3 regions of the Agrobacterium radiobacter genome follow, and region 2 is predicted to be linked to each of the others. Evidence: riboswitches for the same ligand, from Rfam matches in the RefSeq annotation. Region 2 holds a riboswitch; each other region holds the start of a gene.

Region 1 (10,483 bases), on a different contig from region 2:
ATTTTATTGGCGCAAGCCATGAGTGAGGCCCGGTTTTACCGGGCCTCACTTCATATCAAGGCACCGCGCGGCGAAGCTCGATGGCAGCGGCAACCATGTTGACGAGTGCCGGCCTGACCTCTTCCCACTTGCGGCTCTTCAGGCCGCAATCCGGGTTGATCCAGAGCTGCCGGTCGTCAAGCCGCTCCCGCGCCAGCGCCAGAAGATCGACCATTTCTCCGACATCAGGCACACGCGGCGAGTGGATGTCGTAGACGCCGGGACCGATCTGGTTCGGATATTTGTAAGTCCGAAACGCATCCAGCAACTCCATCTTTGACCGCGAGGTCTCGATGGAGATCACGTCGGCATCCATCGCCGCAATGGCATCGATAATCTGGTTGAATTCGGAATAGCACATATGGGTGTGCACCTGTGTGCGGTCGTCCACGCCGCTGGAGCAAATGCGGAAGCATTCCACCGCCCAGCCGAGATAATCCTGCCAGTCCCGGTGCCGAAGCGGCAGGCCTTCGCGAAGAGCTGCCTCATCGATCTGGATCATCTGTGCCCCGGCCGCCTCGAGATCGTTGACCTCGTCGCGGATGGCGAGCGCGATCTGCCGGCATGTCAGGCTTCTGGCGATATCATCGCGGACAAAGGACCAGTTAAGGATCGTCACCGGTCCGGTCAGCATGCCCTTGACGGGTTTGTCGGTGAGCGATTGGGAATATTCCCACCAGCGGACCGTCATCGGCTTCGGACGCGACACATCACCGAAGATGATGGGCGGACGCACGTAACGCGAGCCGTAACTCTGCACCCACGCATGCTGGGTAAAGGCGAAGCCGGACAGCTGCTCGCCAAAATATTGCACCATGTCATTGCGCTCGAACTCGCCGTGAACAAGCACATCGAGACCGATATCCTCCTGCCAGCGGATGGCCGCTTCCGTTTCTTTCTGCAGGAATGTTTCATACTGCGCATCGCTCAGGGCGCCCTTCGAATGCGCTGATCGGGCCTTGCGCACCTCCGGCGTCTGCGGGAAGGAGCCGATGGTGGTCGTCGGGAAAAGCGGCAGCGCAATGGCTTGCGACTGCAGCTTCTGGCGCTCGGCAAACGGGCTTAGCCGCTTCCTGTCGGCATCGCCGATCGTCGCGATACGCTTTTGCACGGCGGCATCCGTTACCTTAGGCGAGGATGGGCGTGCGGCAACCGCCTTCGAGGCAGCCTCCAGTTCCGGGGTTACAGCGGCCTTGCCCTCACCGAGAGCCTTGCCAAGCGTGGCAATCTCGTCGAGCTTCTGGCTGGCAAAGGAAAGCCAGCTTTTCAGATCGGCATCGAGGCCGGTTTCCAGTTCCAAATCGACCGGAACATGCAGCAGCGAGCAGGACGGCGCAATCTGAAACGCCGCCGCACCGCGTGACGCGATGATGGGTTCCAATCGGGTGACGATTGCGGCGAGATCAGCACGCCAGATGTTGCGGCCATCGATGACGCCCAGCGACAGAACGCGATTTTCCGGCAGCGCCTTCAACACCGCCTCCAACGCAGTGGGTGCTCGCAGCAGATCGACATGAAGGCCGGCAACCGGCAGCGCGGTGACGGTTTCGAGATTGTCCTCAAGCCCACCGAAATAGGTGGCGAGCAGGATCTTCAGATCCGGCGCGGCCCTGGACAAAGCCTGATAGGCCACAACCAGCGCATGACGCTCCCCCTCGGAAAGGTCCAGCACGGCGACCGGCTCGTCGATCTGCACCCAGTCTGCGCCTGCCGCGTGCAGGCGGCGCAGCAGCTCTTCATAGACAGGCAGCAGCCTCGCCAGCAGATCAAGCGGCTTGAAAGCAGCTTCACGCGCCTTGGCAAGCTTCAGGAACGTGACCGGACCGAGAATGACCGGACGCGTATGGATGCCGAGCGCCTTCGCCTCAAGGAAGTGGTCCACCGGCTTTTGCGAGGTCAGTTCGAAATGCTGATCCTCGGAGACCTCCGGCACCATGTAATGATAGTTGGTGTCGAACCATTTGGTCATTTCCAGCGCCGGAACGCCATGACCATGATGCGAATGCCCTTCATGCACATGGCCGCAGCCTGCATGCCCCTCGCTCTGGCTGCCGCGCGCCATGGCGAAATAGGTCGAGAGGGAAACATCTCCACCCGCCCATCCATAGAGGGATGGAACGGCGCCCACCATCACGGCCGTATCGAGGACATGATCGTAGAGAGAAAAATCATTGGAGGGGATGTGGCTAATCCCCTTCTCCTGCTGAAGCACCCAGTTTTCGGCGCGCAGCCTGGCGGCGGTTTCGAGAAGTTCCGTTTCGGAAATCTTTCCGGACCAGAAGCCTTCAAGCGCGAACTTCAATTCGCGATGACGGCCGATCCTCGGGAAACCGAGCGATGCGACTGGAATGGTCTTGTCTGACATTGTCATACCCCATTTGGTTGTGGGGGCATGGGTAAAGCGGACGCGTGCAGGTCCGGCTTGCCGAACCATTGCAGCAACCACCGGGACACCCCGCCCGTGGACGTTATTTTGTCCTGGCAGGTCTCCTGGCTTACGGGTCGCCGCCTTTGTCCGTCTTCCCGGAGTTCACCCCAGTGACGTCTTGGACAAAGGCTCGCCGCTTACAGTTGCGGGGGCAGCTCCGGTCTTGCCGATCGTCGGCGCACCGGATTCCCTCTTAGCTCCGGGATTGAAATAATCAGGCCCGGAGAACCATGACACCCGCATTTCTCACTACGGGCGTCACAATGTCAATAGACATAAAGAAATCTTTATATCTTTATTTCATTTAAAGGCAGGTATCAGGAGACGACCGCGCCCGGGCCCGCAACAGCGCCAGACGGCACCTTGCCCAGAATGATCATGCCGAGAACCTCGTCCTTCGTCACATCTTCCGTGCGGGCATGGCCGACCACCTTGCCGTTCTTCATCACGAATACCCTGTCCGCCAAGTCGAAGACGTCATGGATATCGTGGCTGATGAGGAAGATGCCGATGCCCTGCCGTTTCAGCTCCTTGACGAGATCACCGACCTGCGCGGTTTCCTGCGGCCCGAGCGCCGCCGTCGGTTCGTCCATGATGAGGATGCGGGCATCGAATAGAATGGCGCGGGCGATGGCGACGGACTGCCGCTGGCCGCCGGACAGTGCCTTCACCGGCTCCTTGAACCGCCGGAAATTGGGGTTGAGACGTCCCATCACCTCGCGGGCCGAAGCCTCCATGGCGACATCATCAAGCGTGCCCCATTTCGTCTTCAGCTCGCGGCCGAGATAAAGATTGGCCGCCGCATCGACATTATCCGCCACCGCCAGCGTCTGGTAGATGGTTTCAATGCCGTATTTCTTGGCGTCGCGGGGATTGCGGATATCCGCATCCTCGCCATTGATGAGGATTTCGCCCTCATCCCGCCGGTAGGCGCCGGACAATATCTTGATGAGCGTCGATTTGCCCGCGCCATTGTGGCCGAGAAGGGCGACCACCTCACCGGGGAAAAGATCGACTGAGGCGTTTTCCACCGCATGGATACCGCCGAAGGAAATGGAAATATTGCGCATTTCCACGAGGGGCGTGACTTGTTCCGTCATTGGGATTCTCCTCGGTTCTTACTTGGCGCGGGCGCGGTAGATGGTGTCGAGCCAGACGGCGACGACCAGAACCACACCGACGACGATGCGCTGGAAGGGCGTGTCGATGCCCACCAGCACCATGCCGGATTGCAGCGATTGCATGACGAGCGCGCCGAGCATCGCGCCCGCTATGGTGCCGACGCCGCCGGCGAGCGAGGTGCCGCCAATGACCGCCGCCGCGATCGTATAAAGTTCGTCCAGTTCACCCTGGGCGTTGGTTGCCGCGTTGAGGCGGGCTGTCGAAATCGCCGCTGCGATGGCGCACAGAACACCCATCAGCGTGAATATCTTCACCGTGACCCAGCGGGTCTTGATGCCGGCGAGTTCGGCTGCTTCCGGGTTACCGCCGATGGCGAATACATAACGTCCGAAGCGCAGCCGCGTGGCGATGAAGGTCATCACTGCACCAACGGCGAGCGCTATCAGCACCGGAATGGCGATGCCGTGCGGAATGAACAGGCCGCCGTCCGGCCAGGTGATGCCATTGGCATCGGCATAATTGCGGGCGATGTTGATCGGCCAGGGATAGCTGTTGACGACAGCCACAAAACCGATGACGACGAAGCAGCCGAGTGCCACCAGGAAATATTCCGCCCAGACCGGCCGCAGTGGAAAGCCGAAACGGCGGCGCTGGTGACGGGAATTGAGGATTGCCGCAACGATGGCGACGCAGGCAACGATAGCGGCGATCCAGCTCCATGTCGCGCCGATCGAGCCGCTGGTGCCGCCGCCCATCAGGCGGAAGGTGGAATCCATAGGCGCCACGGTGCGACCGCTGGTGACGAACCAGGTGCCGCCGCGCCAGACCAGCAGACCGCCGAGCGTGACGATGAAGGACGGCACATTCAGGAAGGCGATGATAGAGCCCTGCAGCATGCCGATGGCGCCGCCGACGAGAATGCCGACCAGAAGCGTGACGATCCATGTCGCCCAATGTTCGAAGCCGAGTATCTGCGGCAGGATCTCCGCTTGCGTGACACCCATGATCATGCCGGAAAAACCGAGGATCGACCCGACCGACAGGTCGATATTGCGGGTGACGATGACGAGCACCATACCGGTCGCCATGACAGCCACGGACGCGGTCTGCACGGAAAGGTTCCAGAGGTTTCGCGGCGTCAGGAACAGGCCGCCGGACAGGATATGAAATCCGATCCAGATCAGAAGAAGCGCGCCGACCATGCCGAGCAGGCGGGTATCAAGCTCCGTTGCGCTGATGAAGCGCGCGATGGAGCCTGTCTTTTCCGTCTTGGCGGACGCTGGGGAATTGGATTGGGTCATATCGGCCATGAACTGCCGGTGCTCCTCACATCTTAAAAGGCGCTGCGCCATGAACCATGGCGCAGCGCCCGAACCGGGACATAGTCGATCAGTTGCAGGCCTTGACGGATCCGGCCTTCACACCCTGGCAGGCCGTTTCCTTCTTGATCCAGCCAGCATCGATCACGACGTTCAGATTGTCCTTGGTGATGGCGATCGGCTTGAGGAAGACCGACTGCATCGTGACCTTCTTCGGGCCGCCATCAAAGGCGGTAACGCCCTTGATTTCCGTCATCTTCTTGCCACCAGCAAGCGCGAGCGCAATACCGGCCGCTTCCTTGCCGAGTTCACGGCTGTCTTTCCAGACGGATACCGTCTGCGTGCCGAGTGCGACGCGGTTAAGCGCGGCGAAGTCTGCATCCTGACCGGACACGGGAACCGAGCCCGCCATGCCCTGCGCGGCAAGAGCAGCGATTGCGCCACCGGCCGTGCCGTCGTTCGACGCGACAACAGCATCGACCTTGTTGTTATTCTTGGTCAGGAACTGTTCCATGTTCTTCTGGGCATTTTCCGGCTTCCAGCCATCGGTATAGGCTTCGCCGACATTCTTGATCTTGCCCCCGTCGATGGCGGCCTTCAGCACTTCCTGCTGGCCGGCGAACAGGAAGTCCGCGTTCGGATCGGAGGACGAGCCCTTGATGAAGACATAGTTGCCTTCCGGCTTCACCTTGAAGACTTCGGCAGCCTGAAGACGACCGACTTCCTTGTTGTCGAAGGTAATGTAGAAGGCGTTCTTGTTTTCGATCAGGCGGTCGTAACCAACGACCGGAATACCCTCGGCAACGGCCTTTTCAACGGCCGGGCCAATCGCGTCGCTGTCCTGCGCCAGGATGATCAGCGCGTTGGCGCCCTGGGAAATCAGCGATTCCACGTCGGTCAGCTGCTTTGCGGCGGACGACTGCGCATCGGCGGAAATGTACTTCGCGCCGGCCTTGTCGAGAGCGGACTTGATGGCCGCCTCATCCGTCTTCCAGCGTTCTTCCTGGAAATTCGACCAGGAAACGCCAACGACGAGATCAGCCGCAATAGCGGCAGTATGCAGGGAAACGAGTACGGCCGTACCCGCCAAAAGCTTGGCAAAAGAATTCATGATGTCCTCCCGGTAAGGGCGAAGCCTGCACCTCCATGCAGGAAAAACGCCCGGAAAAAGCTGCCGGTCTCTGTGATTTCACAATTTTCTCGACAGTCGAGAAAATTAATGTCAGAGATTCCCCATGCTGTCAACAACGGCTGCGGGCAGCATCCGGGTGCCTTGATCTTGCTTTCGGCATGCGCCATCAGAGGGATCAGCACGACAGGAAAAAAGCCGTTCAGGGAGCATGCCCCAGCCCATGTCCGCCATTGCAAGCACGGAACTGGTGCGCCAGAAAAACAGCCTGTCGGTGATGGCGGCACTGCGTCTGCACGGCAGTCTTTCCCATACCGACATGTCGACTTTCACCGGGCTTGCCTCCGCAACCGTTTCCGCCATCACCATGGAACTCGAACGTGCGGGGCTCATTCTCAGGAAAGAACAGCTTGCCACTGCCGGCCGCGGGCGGCCGCGTATCCTCTTCGCGCCAAGCGGCGACTTCTGCTACGTTGCGATCGTCATCATCTCCTCCGACAGCGTGCAATATTCGCTCGTCGATTATGCCGGCAAGCTGGTGGACCGCTTTACCGAGCAGAGGATCACGGCTGAAAAAGGCTCGTTCGGAGGTTCGATATTGGCGGGCCTTGCGAGACTTGCGGACCGTTCCCGCATCAACCGCCACGACATTCTTCAGGTCTCGATCAGCAGCAAGGGCCTCGTGGATGCGGCAACGGCTGTACTCGTGTGGTCGCCAGTCCTCGGTAACGAAAAGATAGATTTCCAGCAGCTTATTTCGCAAGACGGCCGCACCCGCGTGACGCTGAACAACGAGACGCTGCTGGCCGCAAAAGCCATTTGGATGCGGGAGCACGCAAGGGAAACCCCGGCGCCGGAAGCGCTCGTCACCCTGTCGCTCGGCCACAGCATCGGCCTTGGCATTGCCCGCGCAACGGGCGGCGCAATCGAAGTCAGCGCCCCCAATTTCGGTCATATGCTGCATCTGGCCGATGGTGCGCTCTGCCGTTGCGGCACCAGGGGCTGCATTGAGGCCTATTCCGGCTTCTACGCCATCCTGCGGTCGGCTTTCGAGGCACCACCGCAGGCGGAACCGGCAAAATTCGTGCCGATCGCCGAGGTGGACAAGATCGCCGCTTCGGCTCGCGCCGGGGGCCGAATGGCGCGGTTTGCCTTCCGCACCGCCGGCCTCGCGCTCGGTAACGGCCTTTCACGCCTCTTCAGCCTGCATGGGCATATGCCGGTTTTCATTATCGGTCCCGGCACGCGTTATTTCGATCTTCTGGAAAGCGGCCTGCATGATGGACTTGCACAGTCACAGGCGGTGCGTTTCGGCGGCATGCCGAAAATCGCAATCGCCCCTCACGAGCCGGAGCTGGTGTTCGAAGGGCATATGGAACACGCCCTTTCCGCTGCCGACGACTACATCTTGAGCGCCGACGGGCCCGAGAGACCGCTGAGGAGTTCAGGGAATTGACGGAAAACCTGACGGAAGCTCAGGCCTGCTCCGCCACGGCTTCGGTCTTTTGTTTACCGCCTGTCAGCATGGCCACGAATTCATCGAGACCGGCGGCCTCGTCCTTGCTCAGGCGCAGGCCCTGTTTCGTGCGGCGCCAGAGAATGTCCTCGGCCGCAAAGGCCCATTCGTGCTCAACCAGCCAGCGCACTTCGCATTCGTAAAGCGTGCCGCCAAAATGCCGGCCGAGGCTGGACACGTCGGTGGCGCTGCCCAACAGTTCTGCAGCCTTCGTGCCGTAATTTCTGACAAGCCGCTCGGCGTGGCGTCCATCAAGGAAAGGATATCGGGAGACGAGCGCCCGAACCTGCACCTCATATCTTTCCGCGCCGAAATCGCCGCCCGGCAGGTGGGAGCCCGCCGTCCACGGCTTGCCCTTTTCGCCGATCGCCGCGCCGATCTTTTCCAGCGCATGTTCCGCCAGCCGCCGATAGGTGGTGAGCTTGCCGCCGAAAATATTGAGGAGTGGAGCCTCGCCTTCGGCCTCTTCAACCTTCAGCACGTAATCGCGTGTGGCTTCCTGCGCTTTCGAAGCGCCGTCATCAAAGAGCGGCCGCACGCCGGAATAGGTCCAGACGATGTCTTCCGGCCGAACCGGCTCGCTGAAATAGTCGCTCGCCGCGTTGCAGAGATAGGAAATCTCTTCCTCGGAAATGCGAACCTTGGCCGGATCACCCTTATAGTCACGGTCGGTGGTGCCGATCAGCGTGAAATCCCGCTCATAGGGAATGGCGAAGATGATGCGGTTATCAGGGTTCTGGAAGAAATAGGCGCGCGGATCGGAAAACTTCTTGCGCACGATAATATGGCTGCCCTGCACGAGCCGGACATTGTGAACATCCTTGCGGCCGAAGACGCCGGAAAGCACCGTGTCCACCCAGGGACCGGCAGCGTTGACCAGCATGCGCGCTTTATGCGTGGCCGAACGACCGGTTTTTTCGTCCAGCGTCTCGATGCGCCACAGCCCGCCTTCGCGCCGTGCGGAAACGACCCGCGTGCGGTTCATGATCGTCGCGCCGCGATCCGCCGCATCGCGCGCGTTGAGAACCACGAAACGGGCATCATCCACCCAGCCGTCGGAATATTCGAAAGCCCTGGCAAAAGCCGGCTTCAGAGGCTTGCCCGCCGGGTCCTTGCGAAGATCGAGCGTACGGGTCGCCGGCAAAAGTTTGCGGCCGCCGAGATTGTCATAAAGAAACAGGCCGAGCCGGACCATCCAGGCCGGGCGTACTCCGCCCTTCTGAATGGGCAGAACGAAACGCATGGGCCAGATGACATGCGGCGCCATGGCCCATAGGATCTCGCGTTCCATCAGCGCTTCGCGCACCAAACGAAACTCGTAATGTTCGAGATAACGCAAGCCGCCATGAATGAGTTTGGTGGCCGCCGAAGACGTGCCGGAGGCAAAATCGCCCTTTTCCGCAAGCGCCACGGAATAACCCCTGCCCACGGCATCGCGGGCAATGCCGCAGCCATTGACGCCGCCACCGATGACAAAAAGATCAAAAATGTTTTCGCCGGACATGAAGCCTCCGCGACAATGCAGGGGAGAAACCCCTTATGGAAAGACAATTATATAAAAACGAAAACGAAACGAATGTCAAAAGAAAACAAACGAACCATATAAACGCAAATGAAAGCGCCGTGAGCGGTGCGTCACAACGTCAGTCTCCTAGGAGATTTATGTTTCAGCCGTGTGTCTGAGAAACCTGCTCAAGCTCATAGAGCACGCCGCCCATATCCTTCGGGTGCAGGAAAAGAACAGGATTGCCATGCGCGCCGATCTTCGGCTTGCCATCGCCCAGAATTCGAGCGCCCTTCTTGATGAGATCATCACGAGCCGCGTCAATATCCGGCACCTCAAAACAGAGATGGTGCGTCCCGCCGCCCGGATTTCTTTCGAGAAAGGCGGCAATCGGCGAATTTTCTCCGAGGGGGTGAAGGAGTTCGATCTTGGTATTCTCAGCCTGAATGAAAACCACCGTCACGCCGTGTTCAGGCAGGGATTGCGGCTCGGAGACATCTGCGCCAAGCGCCCTGTATCGGGCAATGGCGGCTTCGAGATCGGGCACCGCGATGGCGACGTGATTCAATCTTCCGAACATGGCCATCTTCCCCTCACACGTTCCGCCTGACGCCTTCGAGCAGGTCGAGAACCTTGTTGGCCGCGTCCATGACATTGGTGCCGGGTCCGAAGATCGCCGAAACCCCGTGGTCGAGCAGGAACTGGTAATCCTGCCGCGGGATGACGCCGCCGACCACGACGATGATGTCTTCCGCACCCTTCTGTTTCAGCGCCTCGACCAGCTGCGGCGCAAGCGTCTTATGACCGGCGGCGAGCGACGACATGCCGACCACATGAACCCTGTTCTGAACGGCGAGATCCGCCGCTTCAACGGGAGTCTGGAACAAGGGGCCGGCCAGCACATCAAAACCGATATCGCCAAAGGCCGAAGCAATGACCTTCGCGCCGCGATCATGCCCATCCTGCCCGAGCTTGGCGACCATGATGCGCGGTTTGGTGCCGATCCGTTCGGCAACACCGGAGAGGCGGGCGGCGAGCGTGGCGAGTTCCGGCTCATCCTTATAGGCCTCGCCGTAGATATCACTCACCACCTCCGGCACGGCGGCATGGTCACCGAAGACCGCACGCAGTGCATCGGAAATCTCTCCCACTGTGGCGCGGGCGCGGGCGGCGACAACCGCAGCTTCGAGAATATTGCCCTTGCCGCTGCGGGCGATCTCGGAAAGTGCTGCCAAGGCGGAGGTCACGTCCTTGCCATCGCGGCGACGGCGCGTCTCCTCAATGCGGCGGATTTGCGCGACGCGAACGGCGGCATTGTCGATATCGAGAACATCGATATCTTCCTCGTTTTCGAGACGGTAACGGTTGACGCCGACGATGACCTCCTCGCCCTTGTCCACCGCCGCCTGGCGGCGCGTTGCCGCCT
Region 2 (10,483 bases):
GAGGATCTCATGAAGACCACTGTTTCCGCTCTTCTGGGCGCGCTTGCGCTTGGCGTTTCTTTCGCGTCCGTTGCGTCTGCGGCCGATACTTCGGTTTGCCTCATCACCAAAACCGATACCAATCCCTTCTTCGTCAAGATGAAAGAAGGCGCGACCGCCAAGGCCAAAGAGCTGGGCGTGACGCTGAAATCCTATGCCGGCAAGATCGACGGCGATTCCGAAAGCCAGGTTGCCGCCATCGAGACCTGCATTGCCGATGGCGCCAAGGGTATCCTGATCACCGCATCGGACACCAAGGGCATCGTTCCGGCCGTGCAGAAGGCGCGTGATGCCGGTCTTCTGGTCATCGCCCTTGATACGCCGCTCGAACCCGTTGATGCCGCCGATTCCACCTTCGCCACCGACAATCTTCTCGCCGGCGAACTGATCGGCAAATGGGCCGCCGGCAGCCTCGGCGACAAGGCCAAGGATGCGAAAATCGCCTTCCTCAACCTCACCCCCTCCCAGCCGACGGTTGATGTGCTGCGCAACCAGGGCTTCATGAAGGGCTTTGGCATCGACGTGAAGGACATCAACAAGATCGGCGACGAGAGCGATCCGCGTATCGTCGGTCACGATGTCACCAATGGTAACGAAGAAGGCGGCCGTGCAGCGATGGAAAATCTGCTGCAGAAGGACCCCACCATCAACGTCGTCCACACCATCAACGAGCCCGCAGCTGCCGGCGCTTATGAGGCGCTGAAGGCGGTCGGCCGCGAAAAGGATGTTCTGATCGTATCCGTCGACGGTGGTTGCCCGGGCGTCAAGAACGTAGCGGAAGGCGTGATCGGCGCGACCTCGCAGCAATATCCGCTGCTGATGGCGGCGCTCGGCGTCGAAGCCGTCAAGAAGTTTGCCGATACGGGCGAAAAGCCGAAGCCGACCGAAGGCAAGAACTTCGTCGATACCGGCGTGACGCTGGTAACCGACAAGCCGGTCAAGGGCCTCGACTCGATCGATACGAAGGAAGGTCTCAACAAGTGCTGGGGCTGATGCCTCACCTTTGAAACCCGCGGGGGCATTCGTGCCCCCGCCCTTGGACCAGAATGAATATCAGGCACGATCCGGGGGATCGGACAAAGGAATAAACGAGCGCGTTGCGCGCCCCTGCGGGGATGACACAGGCCGCTTCACAACACTTTGAAATCTACGCATCATTCTCTTTGGAGATAGACCCAGGTGTCAGGGCTGATGCGATAGAGCGATCGGGAGGAAAATCCAATGAGCGATCAGCCGGTGCGGGCTCAGCCGCATAATGAATTTGAAAAGGTGCTTTCGGGAAGTTCGACGCAGGTCGCCGCTTTCGATACGCACGACAAGAGTGCGCTGGAAAAATTCCAGCATTTTCTCCATTCCAGCCCGGCGGCCGTACCGCTTATCGTTCTGGTGCTGTCGCTGGTTATTTTCGGCCTGCTCCTAGGCGGCAAGTTTTTCTCCGCCTTCTCGCTGACCCTCATCCTGCAGCAGGTTGCGATCGTCGGCATCGTTGGCGCCGCGCAATCGCTTGTCATCCTGACGGCGGGCATCGACCTTTCGGTCGGCGCGATCATGGTTCTGTCCTCCGTCGTCATGGGGCAGTTTACCTTCCGTTACGGTCTTCCGGCGGAGCTTTCCATTCTCTGTGGTCTCGCCGTCGGCGCATTTTGCGGCTTCATCAACGGCGTGCTGGTTTCGCGCATGCGCCTGCCGCCCTTCATCGTCACGCTTGGCATGTGGCAGATCGTGCTTGCGACCAACTTCCTCTATTCCGCGAATGAGACGATCCGGGCCCAGGACATTGCCCAGCAGGCGCCGATCCTGCAGTTCTTCGGCGCCAATATCCGTTTCGGCAACGCGGTCTTCACCTATGGCGTCATCGCCATGGTTCTGCTGGTCGCCCTGCTCTGGTATGTGCTGAACCGCACCGCCTGGGGCCGCCATCTTTATGCCGTGGGTGACGATCCTGATGCTGCGGAACTCGCTGGTGTCAATGTCAAGCGTATGCTGACCACCGTTTATACCCTGTCCGGTCTCATCTGCGCCTTTGCCGGCTGGGCCCTCATTGGCCGTATCGGCTCGGTTTCGCCGACCGCCGGCCAGTTCGCCAACATCGAATCCATCACCGCGGTGGTTATCGGCGGCCTGTCACTGTTCGGCGGACGCGGCTCCATCATGGGCATGATTTTCGGTGCGCTGATCGTCGGCGTCTTTTCACTCGGTCTCCGGCTTATCGGCACAGACCCGCAATGGACCTATCTGTTGATCGGCGTCCTTATCATCTTGGCTGTCGCAATCGACCAGTGGATCAGAAAGGTAGCAGGCTGATGGCAAAAGAACCTATCCTCACAGCACGCAATCTCGTCAAACGCTACGGTCGTGTGACCGCCCTCGACAATGCCGATTTCGACCTTTATCCGGGCGAAATCCTTGCCGTCATCGGTGATAACGGCGCCGGCAAATCCTCTCTCATCAAGGCGATTTCCGGTGCGGTGACACCCGATGAAGGGGAGATCAGGCTGGAAGGCAAGCCGGTGCAGTTCCGCTCGCCGATCGAGGCGCGCAAGGCGGGCATCGAAACCGTCTATCAGAACCTTGCGCTGTCTCCCGCATTGTCCATAGCTGACAATATGTTTCTCGGCCGTGAAATCCGCAAGCCCGGCATTCAGGGCAGCCTGTTCCGGGCGCTCGACCGCCCGGCCATGGAAAAATTCGCCCGCGAAAAACTGTCGGAACTCGGCCTGATGACGATCCAGAACATCAATCAGGCGGTGGAAACCCTCTCCGGCGGTCAGCGCCAGGGCGTGGCGGTGGCGCGTGCGGCAGCCTTTGGCTCCAAGGTCGTCATCCTCGACGAGCCGACGGCGGCACTCGGCGTCAAGGAAAGCCGTCGCGTTCTCGAGCTTATTCTGGATGTGCGCTCCCGCGGTCTGCCGATTGTCCTGATCTCGCATAACATGCCGCATGTTTTCGAGGTTGCGGATCGCATCCATATCCACCGGCTCGGTAAGCGCCTGTGCGTCATCAATCCGAAGGACTATTCCATGTCCGACGCCGTCGCCTTCATGACCGGCGCCAAGGAAGCGCCGAAGGAAACGCTTGCCGCATGACGCTGAAGCTTGAGACGATCGTCGAAGACGTTCTTCGGCGGGCAGAGGGTCAATCCCGTTTCATCATAGCCATTGCCGGTCCCCCTGGGGCCGGCAAATCCACGCTGGCGGATGCTCTTTGCGAGGCCTTGTGCGCGCGAGGCGAAACGGCTGCCGTCCTGCCCATGGATGGCTTCCATATGGACAATGGCATTCTTGAGGAACGGGGCCTGCTGCCGCGAAAAGGCGCACCTGAAACTTTCGATGTGCGCGGCTTCCTTGATATCGTGTCCGCTGTCCGCAAGGGCGGGCAGGAGGTGCTTGTTCCGGTTTTCGACCGCTCCCGGGAGATTGCCATTGCGTCCGCCCGGGCGATCGCGCCGGAAACACGCCTTATCCTTGCCGAAGGCAACTATCTGCTGCTGAACGAAGCGCCCTGGACAAACCTCTCCGAGAGCTTTGACCTCACCATCTTCGTGGGCCCGTCCGTCGCCGTGCTGGAAGAGAGGCTGCGGAACAGATGGCAGGGTTATGGTCTCGATGCCGCTCAGATCCATGCCAAGCTTTTCGTAAACGATCTTCCCAACGGAAAAAGGGTGATCGAAAACGCCCGTCCAGCCGATATTCACATCGATATCTGGGAATAGATTAACGCTTTCCAGTTCTTTACCGGCAAAGCGCGTTTGCCGTTAAGCCTTTGTTGACCATGTGTTGAATCTTTTTGATCCACAGGGTGGGGCTTTTGTGTGTCTATTCATTGACGTGAAAATTTCCTCATATACTATATGTGGTGTTCAAGGTTCTTCCGATTCGCAAGGGTTGGGAGCTAAGACGGGAATTCGGTGCGTAACGCCATCATGGCGGAACAAGGCCGAAACTGCCCCCGCAACTGTAAGCGGCGAGCATCGTTCCGATTTGGGTCACTGGAGCCAAAAGCTCCGGGAAGGCCGGAATAGATGTTGTGACCCGCAAGTCAGGAGACCTGCCTTGAGCGCAAACGTCCACGGGCGGGGTGTCCGGAGGAAGGTGTTGACGCAAATGATTTGCGTGCGCCCTTTTCTGCCCCCTCCAGAACAAGCTTCGGGGTGAAGTCATGCCAGTGCATTTCTTTAAGTTGCTGCGCTCGTCGGCGTAGAGAGTGATTTTGTGCGGCTTGCAGCATTTTGGGAAAACCGGAGCCCGGTTTCCATCCGAAAATGCGAAGAGTTGCTTGGGCTACGCGCCTCACCTGAATGACAGATCCACCGCCACCCGATTGCGATTGTAATCGGCAATGTTGAGCCGTGTCCGAAATCGGCTTCGAGAGAGGAAATCATGACCGTCACCGTTTACAGCAAACCCGCCTGCGTCCAGTGCACCGCCACCTATCGTGCGCTCGACCGCATTGGTGTTCCCTATGAGATCATCGATATCTCCGAAGATGCGGATGCGCTCGATCACGTCCGGGGTCTTGGTTACATGCAGGTTCCCGTGGTCGTCGCCGGCGAACGCCATTGGGCGGGTTTCCGGCCGGATATGATCGGCTCGATCAGCTGAGGCGGTAAGGTGATGGGCCTGATCGTCTATTATTCCAGCCGCTCTGAAAACACCCATCGTTTCCTTCTGAAACTGGGGCGGCGTTTGTTTCGCCTGCCGCTCGGCGCTGAGGACGACGTGCCTCATGTGTCGGAACCCTATGTGCTGGTCACCCCCACCTATGGGGGCGGCGGCACCAAAGGGGCCGTGCCTAAGCCGGTCATCCGGTTTTTGAACGAGCCCTCCAACCGAAATCTCATTCGCGGCGTCATCGCGGCGGGAAACACGAATTTTGGCACCGCTTTCGCATCCGCCGGAGATATCGTCTCGCGCAAATGCGCGGTGCCGTTTCTCTATCGCTTCGAGCTTCTCGGCACGGAAGAAGACGTCGCCAACGTCAAACATGGATTGGAACGATTTTGGACACGCTGACCTCGAGCGCGCTGCGCAAGGACGCCAAACAGCCGGCAGCCGCAAGCCAGAAACCGCTTGATGCGGGGCTGGACTATCACGCGCTGAACGCGATGCTGAACCTTTACGACGAGAACGGGAAGATCCAGCTCGACAAGGATCGGCTGGCCGCCCGGCAATATTTCCTCCAGCACGTCAACCAGAACACGGTATTTTTCCATAACCTCAGGGAAAAGCTCGATTATCTGGTGACGGAGGGATATTACGAGCAGGAGGTGCTGGACCAGTATTCCTTCAATTTTGTTCGTGACCTCTATGACGAGGCCTATGCCCGGAAATTCCGTTTTCCGACCTTTCTCGGCGCCTTCAAATATTACACCTCCTATACGCTGAAGACCTTCGACGGAAAACGTTATCTGGAGCGTTATGAGGATCGCGTCTGCATGGTGGCGCTGGCCCTTGCGCGTGGTGATGAGCAACTTGCCCGCAATCTGGTCGATGAAATCATTTCAGGCCGCTTCCAGCCGGCCACCCCGACATTCCTCAATGCCGGCAAAAAGAGCCGCGGCGAGCTGGTCTCGTGTTTTCTGCTGCGGGTGGAAGACAATATGGAAAGCATCGGCCGCTCCATCAATTCGGCCTTGCAGCTTTCCAAGCGCGGCGGCGGCGTGGCGCTGTCCTTGACCAATATTCGCGAATTCGGAGCGCCGATCAAACAGATCGAAAACCAGTCCTCCGGCGTCATTCCTGTCATGAAGCTGCTGGAAGATTCTTTTTCATATGCCAACCAGCTTGGCGCACGCCAGGGTGCTGGCGCGGTCTATCTGCATGCCCATCACCCTGACATCATGCGCTTCCTTGATACCAAGCGCGAAAACGCCGACGAAAAAATTCGCATCAAGACGCTGTCGCTCGGCGTGGTGATCCCCGACATCACCTTCGAACTCGCCCGCAACAACGAGGACATGTATCTGTTTTCGCCCTATGATGTGGAGCGGGTCTATGGCGTGCCGTTGACCGAGATTTCGGTCAGCGAAAAATATCACGAAATGGTCGCCGACAGCCGCATCCGCAAGAAGAAGATCAAGGCGCGCGAATTCTTTCAGGTGATCGCCGAAATCCAGTTCGAGAGCGGTTACCCCTACATCATGTTCGAGGACACGGTGAACCGCGCCAATCAGATCGCCGGCCGCATCAGCATGAGCAATCTCTGCTCGGAAATCCTGCAGGTCAGCGAAGCGAGCGAATTCAATGCCGATCTGTCCTACAGCCATATGGGCAAGGATATTTCCTGCAATCTCGGTTCGCTCAACATTGCCGCTGCAATGGATTCGGACGATTTCGGCAAGACCATCGAGACCTCCATCCGGGCGCTGACAGCAGTGTCTGATATGAGCCACATTTCCTCCGTCCCCTCGGTGGAAAAGGGCAATGATGCGAGCCACGCCATCGGGCTCGGCCAGATGAACCTGCACGGCTATCTGGCGCGCGAACGCATCTTCTACGGTTCCGAAGAGGGCGTCGATTTCACCAATATCTATTTCTACACCGTGACCTATCATGCCATCCGCGCTAGCAACCGGCTGGCGGTGGAAAGAGGCCAGAGCTTCAAGGGCTTTGAAAATTCGAAATATGCCTCGGGCGACTATTTCGACAAATATACCGACCGGGAATGGTTGCCCGCGACCGAAAAGGTGAAGGAACTGTTCGAAAAGGCCGGCATTGCCATTCCGACGCAGGAGGACTGGAAGGCGCTGAGGCAGGACGTCATGGCATCAGGTCTTTATAACCAGAACCTACAAGCTGTGCCGCCGACAGGTTCGATCTCCTATATCAACCACTCGACGTCTTCCATTCATCCAATCGTCTCGAAGATCGAAATCCGCAAGGAAGGCAAGATCGGCCGCGTTTATTACCCGGCTTCCTATCTCTCGAACGACAATCTCGAATATTATCAGGATGCCTATGAGATCGGTCCTGAGAAGATCATCGACACCTATGCGGCGGCCACCCAGCATGTCGATCAGGGCCTGTCTCTGACGCTGTTCTTCCGCGATACGGCAACGACGCGCGATATCAACCGGGCGCAGATCTACGCCTGGAAGAAGGGCATCAAGACGATCTACTACATCCGTTTGCGCCAGATGGCGCTGGAAGGCACGCAGGTTCAGGGCTGCGTTTCCTGCACGCTCTGAATTGAGGGACAAGACAATGAACATCGCCGTAAAACCCGCGTCCCGCATTCGCGCGGTCAACTGGAACCGCATCGAGGACGACAAGGATCTCGAAGTCTGGAACCGCCTGACCTCGAATTTCTGGCTTCCGGAAAAAGTGCCGCTCTCCAACGACATTCCCTCCTGGGGAACGCTGAAGCCGGAAGAACAGAAACTGACCATCCGTGTCTTCACCGGGCTGACATTGCTCGACACCATCCAGAACGGCGTCGGCGCCGTGCGGCTGATGGCGGATTCGGCCACGCCGCATGAGGAGGCCGTGCTCTCCAACATTTCCTTCATGGAGGCCGTGCACGCCCGCTCCTATTCCTCGATCTTCTCGACGCTATGCTCCACGCCTGATGTCGACGATGCCTATCGCTGGTCTGAGGAAAACGAGTTCCTGCAACGCAAATCCGCGCTGATCATGCGCGAATATGACAGCGGCGATCCGCTGAAAAAGAAGATCGCCAGCGTTTTCCTGGAAAGCTTTCTGTTCTATTCCGGCTTCTACCTGCCGATGTTCTGGTCAAGCCGCGCCAAGCTTACCAATACGGCGGATTTGATCCGCCTCATCATCCGCGACGAGGCCGTGCATGGCTATTATATCGGCTACAAGTTCCAGCGGGCGGTGGAGCGCCTCGGCGAAAAGGAGAGACAGGAAATCAAGGACTTCGCCTTCGATCTCCTGCTCGAGCTTTATGACAACGAGGCGAAATATACCGAAGACCTCTATGACGGCGTTGGCCTGACCGAGGATGTCAAGCAGTTCCTGCATTACAACGCCAACAAGGCCCTTATGAATCTGGGTTACGAGGCGCTGTTTCCCGCCGAGGCCTGCCGGGTCAATCCAGCGATCCTGTCGGCACTCTCACCCAATGCCGACGAGAACCACGACTTTTTCTCCGGTTCCGGCTCGTCCTATGTCATCGGCAAGGCGGTCGCGACTGAAGATGAAGACTGGGATTTCTGAAACCCTGATGTCAGCAGGAACCCGCAAAGCCTATTGCGGGTTCACCACCTGGCTCGCAAGGCGGAAGGGGCTGGAGACCGTTGCGCCGATCGCATCGAATACGAAGGCTCCTGCACTATTGATATCACCGCCGCGCCTGCTTGCCTCCAGTTGCGGAACCATGGAGGCCAGCGCGGCATAACGGTCGTGATTGAGTGGGTCCGACGCCTCCAGATTGGAGATATCGACGAATTGCACGCCCTCTTTCAGGGCCGCTTCCTGAACCTGCGGATCGGTGACGTCAAGCGCACCGATGCGGGTGACATCGGCACCCAGTATGGAGGATGCTTTTAAGGCCCGGTCGTCCTTGGACACCAGCACGGTGAGTGGCGGATTGAGCCGGCCGACGACCTCGATCTGCTTGCGGAAGACATCGGCGTCGATATCGGGCGCAGCCAGCACCACCTGCAGCTTGGCGATGACATCGTTCCTGCCTTCGAAGCGCAATTGCCGCAACGCTTCCATCACCAGCCAGCCGCCCATGCTGTGACCGAATACGACGACGCTTTTTCGTGGTGTCTGCCGGGTGAGGTCGGTCAATAGGGCGGCCAGCGCATCACGCGAATAGGTCGCCGATTCCTTGTCGGCGACGTAGCCGGTGACATTGGCCTGCGAAGGCCAGGCAAAGACTAATGGCACGCCATTCATATTGGCATCGGCAGCCATTTGCGCCGCGCGGAAAAGGGCTTCCTGATAGCTGTAATTATAGCCATGCACAAAAAGTGCGATCTGCTTGCCAGAGCGGGCAATATCGCCGAGATCGGCGTTGAAGGCCGTCTTCGTCAACATATCGGCCTTGGTAACAACGAAGTCCTTCTTCGGGTCCGGCTTGCCGCTGGACCACTCGATTTTTCCGCTTTTATGGGTAGGAGGAATGGAAATATCGAAGCGCGCATAATTCGGCTCGGCCGCCCGTTCCGTCCCGAAGCCCTTTTTTGCGTCCTTGTTTCTCTCGCGTGTACTCGCCACATAGGCGGTTACGATTTTGGTGCCTTTGGCCCTGGTGTCCACAGCCTGCAGCACATCCGCCCCCGGTCTGCCCGCGCAGGATGAAAGAACGCTGAGGGTGAGAAGGAGCGAAAAAATCAGGCGCATGAATGGGCTACCGATGACAAGGAACGGCTGATAAATAACCGGCCGTCAAAAAAGTTGCTACTGGAGAATGAATTGCGCTGCTGCGGTGGTCTTCGATGTGGAGAGGCATTCCCCACCTTGCTATCCGGACATGTTCGTTTTAGGCCGTAAAGATGACGAACAAGGTGTCGCTTTTACGGCTGAAACTCACGGACTTCCGCAATTATGCGGCGGCTGCGCTCACGCTCGATGACCGCCATGTGGTGCTGACGGGCGACAATGGTTCCGGCAAGACCAATCTGCTTGAGGCTGTCTCCTTTCTCTCACCCGGAAGAGGCCTGCGCCGGGCCACTTTATCCGACGTAACACGGGTGGGGGCGGAGGCTGCCGGTTTCTCGATTTTTGCCGATGTCGAAGGCATGGATGGCGAAGTCGCCATCGGCACCGGGATCGAAGGTGACGGAGAGGTGGTGTCGCGTCGCCTGAGACTAAATGGCACGCCCGTCAAATCCGTCGACGAATTGACCGACCATCTGCGGGTGCTGTGGCTGACGCCCGCCATGGATGGCCTCTTTACCGGCTCATCATCGGATCGCCGGCGTTTCCTCGACCGGCTGGTGCTGTCGCTCGATCCAGCTCATGGACGGCGGGCAAGCGATTTTGAAAAGGCCATGCGCGGCCGCAACCGCCTGCTTTCGGAAGGCCGCTTTGATCCGGTCTGGCTGGACGGTATCGAAAAGCAGATGGCCGAACTCGGCATATCCATGGCCGTTGCCCGTTATGAGATGCTCGGCCTTCTGAAGAGCCTGATCGAAGGGCGGGCGGGCAATGCCGCTTTCCCGTCGGCAGCGCTCTCGCTCTCCGGTTTCATGGACGATGGGCTCAACCGCCCTGCCGTCGATCTGGAGGATGAATACAGGCTTATGTTGCGCGATGGCCGGTATCGCGACGCCGCTGCCGGCCGTACGCTGGATGGGCCGCACCGCGTCGATCTCTTCGTGCGTCATGCGGAAAAGGACATGGAGGCCGAACGCTGTTCAACCGGGGAACAGAAGGCGCTGCTGGTGGGGCTGGTGCTTGCCCATGCGCAGCTCACCGCCAATATGACCGGCCATGCGCCGGTCCTGCTGCTGGACGAGATCGCCGCCCATCTG
Region 3 (10,483 bases), 2.1 Mb from region 2:
TCCAGCACCATTCTTTCCCAGTCGCTGGCCAACGTGCTGTGGGCCGTCGGCAATGGCAGCGCACCTGCCTATCAGGATCCGGCGGCGGCCTCCGCCGAGGACAAGGCGGAAGCACAGGCGGAATGGGTGCGCAGCGCCTATTCGGAATATACCGAATAAACGATTCCAATCAGGCCCTTGCCGGGCTCACTTCCACCGTCACATGGGACAGTTCATGTATGGCGGCAAGTTTCTGCTTGTAGAAAGCCGGCGCCTTCGGCGCCTGCGAATGGATCGCCACGATGGCGGCGTGATGCCCCGGCCCCACCTGCCAGACATGCAGGTCGGTGATGCGATCCTCTTCCGTCTCCACGCTTTCACGGATTTCCTGCGGCAAATCCTCCGCCGGCGGCAGCGCGTCAAGCAGGGTCGTCGCCGTGGAGCGGATCAGCCCCCATGACCAGCGGGCAATGACCAGACCGCCTACGATACCCATGGCCGGATCAAGGAACGACCATCCGTTCCATTTGCCAAGCAACAGCGCGACGATGGCGAGAACCGAGGTCAGCGCATCCGCCAGCACATGCAGATAGGCCGCGCGCAGATTATTGTCCCTGCCGCCCTTTGCGCCGGGGTCAGCATGGTGACCGGCATGCGAGCCATGATCATGATGGGCGTGGCTGCCATGGCCGTGATGGGCATGCGAACCGTGGGTGTGGCCATGTCCATGCCCATGATCGTGGTGATGATCATCCTTCAGCAGCACGGCGCTGAGAAGATTGACGGCAAGGCCGATGATGGCGACGAGGATAGCCTGGTTGAAATCGATTTCGACGGGATTGAATAGGCGCATAGCGCTTTCCACGGCAATCAGCAGCGCCACCACCGCCAGCACGATCGCGCTGGCAAAACCCGCGAGATCGCCGAACTTGCCGGTGCCGAAGGTGAAGCGCGGGTTGCGCGCCTCACGACGGGCATAAAGATAAGCCAAAGCCGAAATCAGCATCGCGCCCGCATGGGTGGACATGTGCCAGCCATCCGCCGTCAGCGCCATGGAGCCGTACCAGTGGCCGGCAACGATTTCCGCCACCATCATGGCCGCAGTCAGCGCAATGACCATCCAGACGCGCCTCTCATTGCGCTCGTGGTTCTGGCCGAGGAAAACATGGTCGTGACCGGCTGCTGCGCGGTGTTCGGATGTCGTCATCATGTCGCTCAATCCTGTTTGCTACTGGCCTGTCTGATCTGCTGGCCCGTTCGATTTCACCGGATGTAGGTCTTCAGCACCTGGGCCAGCTCTTCCGCCGCCCGGGCCCGTTCGTCTTCGTTTTCGGCATGCACCACATGCTCATGCAGATGCTCCTGCATCACCTCCCCCGTCAGTCCGGAAAGCGCGCCGCGCACGGAAGCGAGCAATTGCAGCACCTCGCCGCAGGGCTTGGCATCATCAAGCGCACGCTCCACCGCTTCCATCTGCCCTTTCAGGCGGCGGATGCGGGCGAGAAGCTTCTCCTTGTTGCGGATCGTATGGGACATGGGGACCTCATATACTATAGGGGGGTATACTATATGAGCGAGATTTTCCGTTCAAGCCCCGCTTGACGCAATCTTCGCGAATGTTTCGACCCTTAAGAGATCTCCCCATGAAACTTAGGGGACTCAGTCATGACGACTATCGCAGCAACCATCAGCAGCTATCATCCCACTCCGCTCCGGAGCCTTGAGCCGGCGAGAGGCAAGGAAACCCATTCCACCACCGAAGCCCTGCTGGAGCTGACCCGCGCCGCGCATCGCACCATTTCGAGCGTCGAAACCGCTGCCACGGCCATCGCGCCGGCCGCCGCCAGTGCTTCCTTCGGCCTCGCCACAGCACTCTGGAATCTCGACAGCGGCACCTCCACGACAACGCCCGCCCTGGACATGGCCGCATCGGCACAGCCAGAAGCCGCATCCGGCATCGAGAATGATGTCCTCAAAGCGCTCGCCCAGGCGCTTGGCGTGGATGACGCCGCCTGAAACCCATTGAATGGCGGGCTGAAAAGCAATATCTCTAGAGACTAGAGCATAGACCATGAACGGCGGAGCCACCCCGTTCTCCCGTCTTTGCCCGAGATATGGAGAAAGTCATGCTGTCCATCGGTGAATTGTCCAAACGTACCGGCGTCAAGGTGCCGACGATCCGCTATTACGAGCAGATGGGCCTCATCCGCGAGGCCGACCGTTCGGAGGGCAATCAGCGCCGTTACGAAAAGGCCGACCTCGACCGGCTGGCCTTCATCCGCCATGCGCGGGATCTCGGGCTGAACATCGACGCCATCCGCGAACTGATCGCGCTTAGCCAGCACCGGCAGATGCCATGCGAGGGCGCGGACCGCATCGCTGCCGAACATCTCGCCCATGTGCGAGAAAAGATCGCCAGCCTCAAGAAGCTGGAGCATGAGCTGGAGCGTATCGTCTCCCACTGCCACGGCCATTCGATCGAGGATTGTTACGTCATCCGCGCGCTTTCCAATCATGACATGTGCGAGGGTGAGCACTGAACGGAAAACCGGGCTTGACAGATTACGGATTCGGGCGCATTGCATTTTCCATGATCAACGAACGCGCACCCATCTCCTGCTCGTACTTTTGGGCCTACCTCTAAGGGCGGCTCGACAGATCATGTTGTCAACAAGCCGCCGTCAGGCGGCTTTGTTGTTTCTCAAGCGTCCTGACGGCACCGATAAGACCAAAGGACCGAAAAAATGACCGAAGATAGCTCCCTTACACTCGAAAGACCGCCCGTCGTCATCATTCGTGGCGCACGCAAGACGGACTTGCCCGAACTCAACGAGATGATCACGCTGCTTGCCTCCTACCACGGCGATGCGGCGGCGATCACGCCGGCGAAACTGGAACGCGACCTGTTCGGCCCGCTGCCCTGGGTGCATGGCCTCGTGGCCGAAGCCGATGGCGCGCTGATCGGTTACGCCCTGCTTCTGCCGCTCTACAGGGCGCAGGAAGGCCGGCGCGGGCTTGAGCTGCATCATCTCTTCGTGCGTGACGGCCATCGCGGCCATGGCACCGGTCAGCATCTGGTTTCCCGCGCCCGCGATATCGCCAAGCGTCTCGGCTGCGACTATCTTTCCGTCAGCGCCACAACAGGCAATGTCGCGGCGCATCGCTTCTACGAAAACATGGATTTCGCGCCCCGGCCGGTTACCGGCATGCGCTACATGCAGTCAATTGCCTGATTGGCATCAACGGAGACGACCATGACACGGATCGCCATTGCGCTCGCGCAGGATTTTGCTGACTGGGAACCGGCGCTGCTTGCTGCCGCAGCGCGCGGCTATCTCGGCGTCGAAATCATCTATGCCACGCCTGATGGCCGGCCGGTAACGTCCATGGGCGGGCTGAATGTAACGCCTGACACATCCTATGACGCGCTTGATCCTGTTGGCATCGATGCGCTTGTCATTCCCGGCGGTCTCAGCTGGGAAAAGGGAACGGCTGTCGATCTTGGCGGGCTGGTGCACCGGTTTCGCGACAGGGACCGGCTGGTGGCCGGCATCTGTGCGGCGGCGAGCGCGCTCGGCGGCACGGGCGTTCTGAACGATGTCGCCCATACCGGCAATTCGCTGGCATCGCACAAGGCCTATGCCGTCTATAGCGGCGAGGCGCTTTATCGCGACCAGCCGAAAGCAGTCAGCGATCGCGGCATCATCACGGCCGCCGGCAGCGCGCCGGTGAGTTTTGCGGTGGAAATCCTGAAACACCTCGGCCTCTTTGGTCCGGAAGCCGAGGCGGAACTTCAGGTTTTTGCGGCGGAGCATCGCTGAGGCGCAGCCGTCTCGGTTGTTTGCACTCCCTCTACTCCCCGTCATTCCCGCCTTGGGCCGGAATCCAGCCGACGCGCGTCTGCGCGGCGGAAAGACTCCTCTCAGCCCAAGGACTTGGGCTGGCTGGATCCCGGCTCGAGGCCGGGATGACGGAGGTGAGAACAGCGATGATTATCGCTGATCCAGCACCCGGCAAACACGTGCTGCGTGATCGCCGCCCTCCCCGGCAATCGCCCGGCGAATATCGCGGCTGTTCAAATGCAGGCTACGGCCGGCAGGTGAATTTGCATGTTTTATCTTGGCAAGTGCCGCCGCCACAAAGGCGACCTCATGGTCGTGGAAAAGGCAAGAGCCCCCTCTTCTGTAGGGCTCGGCCCCAGCACCGCCTTGAAGGCAAGGCGGTGCACGGCGCAGAAAGCGCCGTGACCGGGAACGGCAAAACGCAGCGCATCGAGTTCCTCACTCCATTCCGCTGCGTCCTGCATGGATTTACGCCTGCTGGAAGCGCTTCAGGAAAAACGCGCTCAATGTTCCGAGCAAAGCCCAGAAAACGAAGCTCGTGATGGTGGCGGCGACGATGAACTGACGCTCCAGCGGCAGCGGCGCCAGCGCATGTTCACCTTCCGGCGGCAGGGGTGCGCCCACCACATGCGGCGCGACGATCAACACCAGCGCCAGAACGATGGCCCAGGGTTCGCGGCGGAATGCGATCAGCGCAATGCCGCCCGCGGTTGCGGCAACCGTCGAGAGCCACCAGATCTGCCGCGCCTCAAGTGCGGCGGCCGGGCTGCCCGGCAGTTCCGGCGGCAGGCCGATCATCGGGGCCAGCATGACGGCGGCAAAACCGGCAACGCCCCAGAGAAGGCCTTCGCGCCAGCCGCCATTCGTGCCGCGCAGCGAAATAAGGCCGGTCAGGACAAGCGCATAACCGATGGCGGTCAGGACATTGGCGGCGACAGTATAGGCGGTGCGCTCGAAGCCATCGGCCGGAACCCAGGCCTCGTCATTGTGCTCATGGGCGGGAACCGCAGCACCGGGCGCCGTCGCATCATGGCTGTGAGGCGCCTCGCCACCGGCGCTCTCATAGGTTTCCGCCTGAAGGATGAGCGGCGTGGTGCCGAAAGCCTGCATGGCAGACACGGCAAAGCCGCCGAGAATGCCGACGAGAACCGCGGTAAAGACGATATTGCGAAAAGATGACATGCCGTTTCCCCTCAATGGCAGGGGAAGGCATTGGCATGACGCGTGTCATGCGCGGCATTGTGAACGGCTTCCACATGGGAAAAGCCGACAAAACCGACAACAAACAGGCCAAGCACGATCGCCGTCAGCGATTGCGCGAAGCTGCCCGTTTTTGCGGAAACGGCTGAATTGGCCGTATTCTGCTGGATGGACATGGTGACCCCTCTCCCGGCGCGACCCCGCGCCTTTAGACACGGCCGAACGGCGGGAGCCGCAAGACCGCATGCGATACACTTCACCACGGGGATACGAGACTGACACAGGGAGGCATTGATCTCGCCACCCTGAAATTCCGCTCTTCCGGACACCCCGCCGGCATGGACATTTCCGTGATGGCAGGTCTCCTGGCTTACGGGTCAAAACCTGAAACACCTTCCCGGCATCGCCCTCCCTGGAAACCTCGGTTCCCGGAAAATGGCTTGCCAGTGGCACTTCGTTTCAGGCTCTCCGCTCACAGTTGCGGGGGCAGCCACGAATGAGGATTTCTCCCTATCGTGTTCCCTTTTCACCTTCCGGAACGCCCGGAAGGAACCATCACAGGATTGTTATCCGATGGGTGGCGGCGGGAGTCAATGGGCGCGCATGCGCCCAGGGCACCCTACCGCGCCGGAATGGCCTTCAGATAGGCGGCGATCGCATCGCGGTCATCCGCCGTCAGATGCGCCATGTTCTGCTGCACCTTGACCATGGAACCGCCGACGCTGTCGAATTCCGGGGTGAAGCCGGTTTCCAGATAGCTCGCAATATCGACCTTGGCCCAGCTTCCGATGCTTTGCGAGCCGGGGGTAATGTCAGGAATGCGGCCTTCGCCTTCCGGATTGGGGCCGCCAGCCAGCCACTTATCGGCAAGGAAACCGCCGAGCGCATTGCGCGGCGTATGGCACTCGCCGCAATGGCCCGGCCCTTCCACCAGATATTGACCGCGCAGCAATTCGGCATTGGCATTGGCAAGCTCGACGCGCGGCGGTGCGGAGGGGTCGAAATAAAGGAACTTCCAGCCGCCCAGCGCCATGCGCAGGTTGAACGGGAACGGCAGTTTGTGATCCGGCGCATCGTTCTGGCTGGCCGGCAGGGCTTTCAGATAACCGAAGAGATCGTTGATGTCCTTCTGCGTCATGCGGGCATAGGAGGCATAGGGAAAGGACGGGTAAAGGTGCTCACCGTTCCTGCCCACACCACGCGTCATCGCATCGCCGAATTCCGCCAGCGTCCAGCCGCCGATACCATGCTGCGGATCGGAAGAAATATTGGGCACATGAAAGGTGCCGAAGGGGCTTTTCAGCGCCTGCCCGCCCGCAAGCGTCAACAGCGCCTCACCCTTCGCATCGGGTGCGGCATGACAGCTTGCACAGCCGCCCGCCCAGAACAGCGTTTCGCCATTGGCCAGATCCGGTTCGCCAAGGCTGACCCAATGGCTTGGCGCCTGACGTTCCGGCGCGGTGACCCAGGCGAATATGCCGTAGCCGGCAATCGCCGCGACCACGGCCCCGCCAGCGAGTTTCGTCCAGATGGAGGACATACCCCTCTCCCCATTCTCACCTGACCCGGTCAGATGCCTTTCGAGCGTGAGAAAACGCCGCCGGGAAGCGGCGTTTCCAGAATCATTCGATTATTTCTTCAGACGGTAGGTCTGGTGGCAGGTGCCGCAATCGGCCCCGAGCGTCTTCATGGCGGTGGCAACGCCCGCCTGATCGCCGGGGAGATTGGCGAGAACGATGTCCGCATCCGTGCCAAGCTTGGCGGCCTTGGCCTTGAAGTCCTCGAAATTTTCCCAGATGGCGGGAGCAGCCGCGCTGCCGGTCTCGGTGCCGGCGGGGAACTGCTCCGGGAAGGCCTTGGCATTGGTGCCGATGGTCGTCACGGCGGCCTTGACGGTATCAGCATCAAAGGGCTTCTCGCCCTTGGAGATGGCGGCGAGTGAACCCATGGCGCCGCCGATCTGCTTCATCATGCCTTCACGTTTTTCGACTTCGCCGGCAGCGTAGACCGCTCCGGCGCAAAGACAGCCGAAAAGCATGGCCGCCGTGATGGTTTTCAGTTTCATGCACACTCTCCTTGATTCCGGCTGGGACACCGGGCGCTAGATGGAACGGCGCGAGGATGCCCTTTCCGGATGGCGAAAAGAAGTCACATTGCGGTGAATTCCATCGTGAAAACAGAAGCCTAAGACAAGGCCTCCCAGAGCGTGAGAAGCGCTGCGGCAATCAGCATGAAACCGGCGGCGCGACCGATGAAGATCGTGGCGGCGGGCGAGGAAACAAGCCATGCCCGGCTTTTATCCGCCGTCAGCGCCAGCGCGCCGTAGACGGTGAACTGCGTCACCGCCACCATCGCGCCCATCACCAGCCCCTGCATCCAGATCGGGCCATAGGCGGGTTTGAGAAATTGCGGATAGATCGCCATCATGAACAGATAGGCCTTCGGATTGGAAAGGCAGGTCAGCACCGCCCGCCAGAAGGCTTTTCTGACCGAAGCGCTCGCCTGGGCCTCGTCGCCGTTCACGACAATCGCGCTGCGCATCAGGCCGATGCCGATCCAGATCATATAGGCGGCGCCAAAGACCAGAAGCGGCAGGAACAGCGACGGCATCCAGGCGGCGAGCATGCCGACGCCCAACGCGCCGTAAAGCGAATGCACGATGCCGCCGGCGCTCATGCCGCTTGCGGCGGAAAGGCCGGTTCTTTTGCCGCCCGTCAGCGCGCTTGCCAGCACAAACAGCATGTCCATGCCCGGCAGAATGATGATGCCGAACAGGACCAGAAAGAAAAGCCAGAGATTTTCGGCGTAACTCATGTCAGTATCTCCCAAAACGGTTCATGACACATTCGGGAAAGCCCATGTTTCTCAATGTGTTTCTCCATTTATAGGAAAGACCAACTGACAGCGTTGTGTCAGTTGCGTGGCGAAGCAACCGGGAAAAACGGCAATGCGCAAGGCGTCGAGACTGTTCGAGATCATCCAGATCCTGCGGGTGGCGCGCAGGCCGGTCACCGCGCAGACGATTGCCGAGGCGCTGGAGGTGACGGTGCGCTCGGTCTATCGCGACATAGCAGCGCTTCAGACCATGCGCGTGCCGATCGAAGGGGAACGCGGCGTCGGTTATATCCTGCGTCCCGGCTTCAACCTGCCGCCGCTGATGTTTTCCATAGAAGAGACGGAGGCGATCGTGCTGGCGCTCGCCATGGTCGCCCGCACCGGCGATGCCGAATTGCGGCAGGCGGCCAGGCAGGTCAGCGACAAGATCGCCGCCTCCCTGCCCGACCCCCTGTCGAAAACCCTCTCCGCTAATGCCCTGCACGCCTGGGGCAGCATCGCGCCGGCGCCAGCAGGCGTCGATCTTGCCACGGTCAGGCGCGCGGTGCGCGACGAGGAGAAACTGGAGATCACCTATCGCGATGAAGCCGGCGCGGAAACGCAACGACGGATTGGGCCGATTGCGGTGATCTATTATTCCGAAACGGTGAATATCGTCGCCTGGTGCGAACTACGGCAGGCGATCCGCAATTTCCGCTCGGACCGGGTGCTGAGCTGCGACACCACGGGCAGCTTCTTCAAGCTCGAAGGCGAGAAGCTGCGGCAATTGTGGATGAGCGGCTGGCAGAGCAACCAGCCGGGAAACAGAACTCCGGAACGCGCGACAGATTAAGCTGGCGTTGTGCGACGAGCACGAGATAGTGCAGCTCGCAGCCTTTGTTCTCTGTCGGAGCCGGAGCACCCCTCTCCACCCTCATTCCTGTGCTCGTCACAGGAATCCAGTCGACACGCGTTTGAGCGGCGGAGGGGAGTCTGGCCTCAAAGCACGGCAGCGTTTTGCAGCAAATACCCCAGCACCCGGTCCTCCTCGCGCCCGAAACCGCGAATGGCGATTCGGTCGGCAAAGACATCGGCGATGGCAAACGTGTTCTGGTCGGGCGTATCCACCATGCCCTTGAAATTCACGAAGTGGGTATGGCCCAGCACGCCGTAATTGCCCTCGTGATTATGGCCGTTGAACCACGCGACGACCGAAGGATGCGCGCCGAGAAGCTCGAGGATGCGCGGCGCGTCCCACATGTTGTGGGCGTTTTCCGGATAGACAGGGTAGTGGCAGAGAACGATCACTTTTTCGCCTGCCGCATCCGCCTTTTGCAGAACCGTCTGCAGCCATTCGAACTGTTCATCGCTGAACGAGGCGTTCCAGTCCTGCGCATTGATTGCGCCCGCATCCGCCAGACGCTTCAGCCGCTCTGCAGCAAGCGCGCGACGCGGATCGCCGGGCGGCGGGGCGAAAAGGCTGACCTCGTTGCCGTCAAGCACGACGAAGCGAACGTCGCCGATGGAAAAATCATGCCAGGGGGCGGACATGCCGAGGCGGTTATGGATATCGGGCAAATGCTCAGCGGCGACGGCGAAATCGTGATTGCCTGGCAGCAGGACTGACCGGTGGCGAAGCTTGTCGTAAACGGCAAGGATCGCATCGAAATTTTCAAAGCCGCGGTCGATGATATCGCCCAGCGTCACCACGAAGGCCAGATCTTCGCGGTTGAAGGCGTCGATCGCGTCTGCGAGCTTTTTCGGGCTTTCAGCGTAATATCGGCCCATCTCGGGGCGCGGATCGGCATCGGCGTATTGGGGATCGGCGACAATGCCGAAGGAGAAGAGAGGCGTGGTTTTTTCAGTCATGATGCGCCGCGATAAACCCGGCGGATGACAGGCTTGTGACAGAGAACGACATCCCAAAAGCAGAACACCCGGCGCGAGGGCCGGGTGTTCGAAAATTCCGTTCCGCAAGCCTTACTTGGCGGCGGCTTCGTAACGCTCCAGGACGTAGTCCCAGTTGATGAGATTATCAACGAAGGCTTCGAGGTACTTCGGACGCAGGTTGCGGTAATCGATGTAGTAGGAGTGTTCCCATACGTCGACGCCGAGGATCGGTTCTGCGCCATGAACCAGCGGGTTTTCGCCGTTCGGGGTCTTGGAGATTTCGAGCTTGCCGTTCTTGACGGAAACCCATGCCCAGCCGGAGCCGAACTGCGTGGTGCCGGCAGCGATGAAATCAGCCTTGAACTTGTCGTAACCGCCGAGATCGGAGGCAAATGCCTGTTCGAGCTTGCCCGGCAGCTTGTTGCCGCCGCCGTCCTTCTTCAGCCACTTCCAGAAATGGACGTGGTTGTAATGCTGGGCAGCATTGTTGAAGAGACCGGCATTGGTGCCAAAGGACTTCTTCACGACTTCTTCGAGCGACAGGTCAGAAAGACCTGCTTCCGCCGCCAGCTTGTTGCCGTTGTCGACATATGCCTTGTGGTGCTTGTCGTGATGGAACTCGAGCGTCTCGCGCGACATGTAGGGTGCAAGCGCGTCGTAGTCGTAGGGGAGTTCAGGAAGTTCAAAGGCCATGGTTTTTACTCCTTTTTGCAGCGGGTTACCGCTCCTAGAAACCGTGTGAGCGGACCATAGGAGCG

The links. A riboswitch is a leader RNA that binds a small molecule or an ion and turns the genes downstream of it on or off. The one in region 2 is predicted to bind cobalamin.
Region 1: another riboswitch for cobalamin. It lies ahead of metE (5-methyltetrahydropteroyltriglutamate--homocysteine S-methyltransferase); the one in region 2 lies ahead of nrdH (glutaredoxin-like protein NrdH).
Region 3: another riboswitch for cobalamin. It lies ahead of MRBLRC7O_RS02675 (CbtB domain-containing protein); the one in region 2 lies ahead of nrdH (glutaredoxin-like protein NrdH).

The regions. Positions count from the first base shown of each region.
Region 1 is NZ_JBEGHX010000002.1:735,218-745,700, forward strand. It holds gene metE (5-methyltetrahydropteroyltriglutamate--homocysteine S-methyltransferase) at 56-2,404, opposite strand; cobalamin riboswitch at 2,503-2,715, opposite strand; gene MRBLRC7O_RS17275 (ATP-binding cassette domain-containing protein) at 2,785-3,567, opposite strand; gene MRBLRC7O_RS17280 (sugar ABC transporter permease) at 3,586-4,899, opposite strand; gene xylF (D-xylose ABC transporter substrate-binding protein) at 4,979-6,019, opposite strand; gene MRBLRC7O_RS17290 (ROK family transcriptional regulator) at 6,261-7,493, shown strand; gene MRBLRC7O_RS17295 (glycerol-3-phosphate dehydrogenase) at 7,513-9,057, opposite strand; gene mce (methylmalonyl-CoA epimerase) at 9,221-9,637, opposite strand; gene scpA (methylmalonyl-CoA mutase) at 9,651-10,483, opposite strand, start outside.
Region 2 is NZ_JBEGHX010000001.1:2,595,205-2,605,687, forward strand. It holds gene MRBLRC7O_RS12740 (sugar ABC transporter substrate-binding protein) at 10-1,032, shown strand; gene MRBLRC7O_RS12745 (ABC transporter permease) at 1,261-2,343, shown strand; gene MRBLRC7O_RS12750 (ATP-binding cassette domain-containing protein) at 2,343-3,125, shown strand; gene MRBLRC7O_RS12755 (nucleoside triphosphate hydrolase) at 3,122-3,751, shown strand; cobalamin riboswitch at 3,885-4,108, shown strand; gene nrdH (glutaredoxin-like protein NrdH) at 4,419-4,640, shown strand; gene nrdI (class Ib ribonucleoside-diphosphate reductase assembly flavoprotein NrdI) at 4,653-5,051, shown strand; gene nrdE (class 1b ribonucleoside-diphosphate reductase subunit alpha) at 5,039-7,225, shown strand; gene nrdF (class 1b ribonucleoside-diphosphate reductase subunit beta) at 7,242-8,216, shown strand; gene MRBLRC7O_RS12780 (alpha/beta hydrolase) at 8,247-9,350, opposite strand; gene recF (DNA replication/repair protein RecF) at 9,503-10,483, shown strand, end outside.
Region 3 is NZ_JBEGHX010000001.1:538,824-549,306, reverse strand. It holds gene MRBLRC7O_RS02720 (hypothetical protein) at 1-159, shown strand, start outside; gene dmeF (CDF family Co(II)/Ni(II) efflux transporter DmeF) at 170-1,189, opposite strand; gene dmeR (Ni(II)/Co(II)-sensing transcriptional repressor DmeR) at 1,243-1,515, opposite strand; gene MRBLRC7O_RS02705 (hypothetical protein) at 1,645-1,995, shown strand; gene MRBLRC7O_RS02700 (MerR family transcriptional regulator) at 2,106-2,519, shown strand; gene MRBLRC7O_RS02695 (GNAT family N-acetyltransferase) at 2,724-3,212, shown strand; gene MRBLRC7O_RS02690 (type 1 glutamine amidotransferase family protein) at 3,234-3,800, shown strand; partial or broken gene MRBLRC7O_RS02685 (hypothetical protein) at 3,972-4,285, opposite strand; gene MRBLRC7O_RS02680 (CbtA family protein) at 4,290-5,003, opposite strand; gene MRBLRC7O_RS02675 (CbtB domain-containing protein) at 5,015-5,197, opposite strand; cobalamin riboswitch at 5,360-5,593, opposite strand; gene MRBLRC7O_RS02670 (c-type cytochrome) at 5,641-6,561, opposite strand; gene MRBLRC7O_RS02665 (c-type cytochrome) at 6,652-7,086, opposite strand; gene MRBLRC7O_RS02660 (LysE family translocator) at 7,206-7,835, opposite strand; gene MRBLRC7O_RS02655 (helix-turn-helix transcriptional regulator) at 7,969-8,688, shown strand; gene MRBLRC7O_RS02650 (metallophosphoesterase) at 8,835-9,704, opposite strand; gene MRBLRC7O_RS02645 (superoxide dismutase) at 9,816-10,418, opposite strand.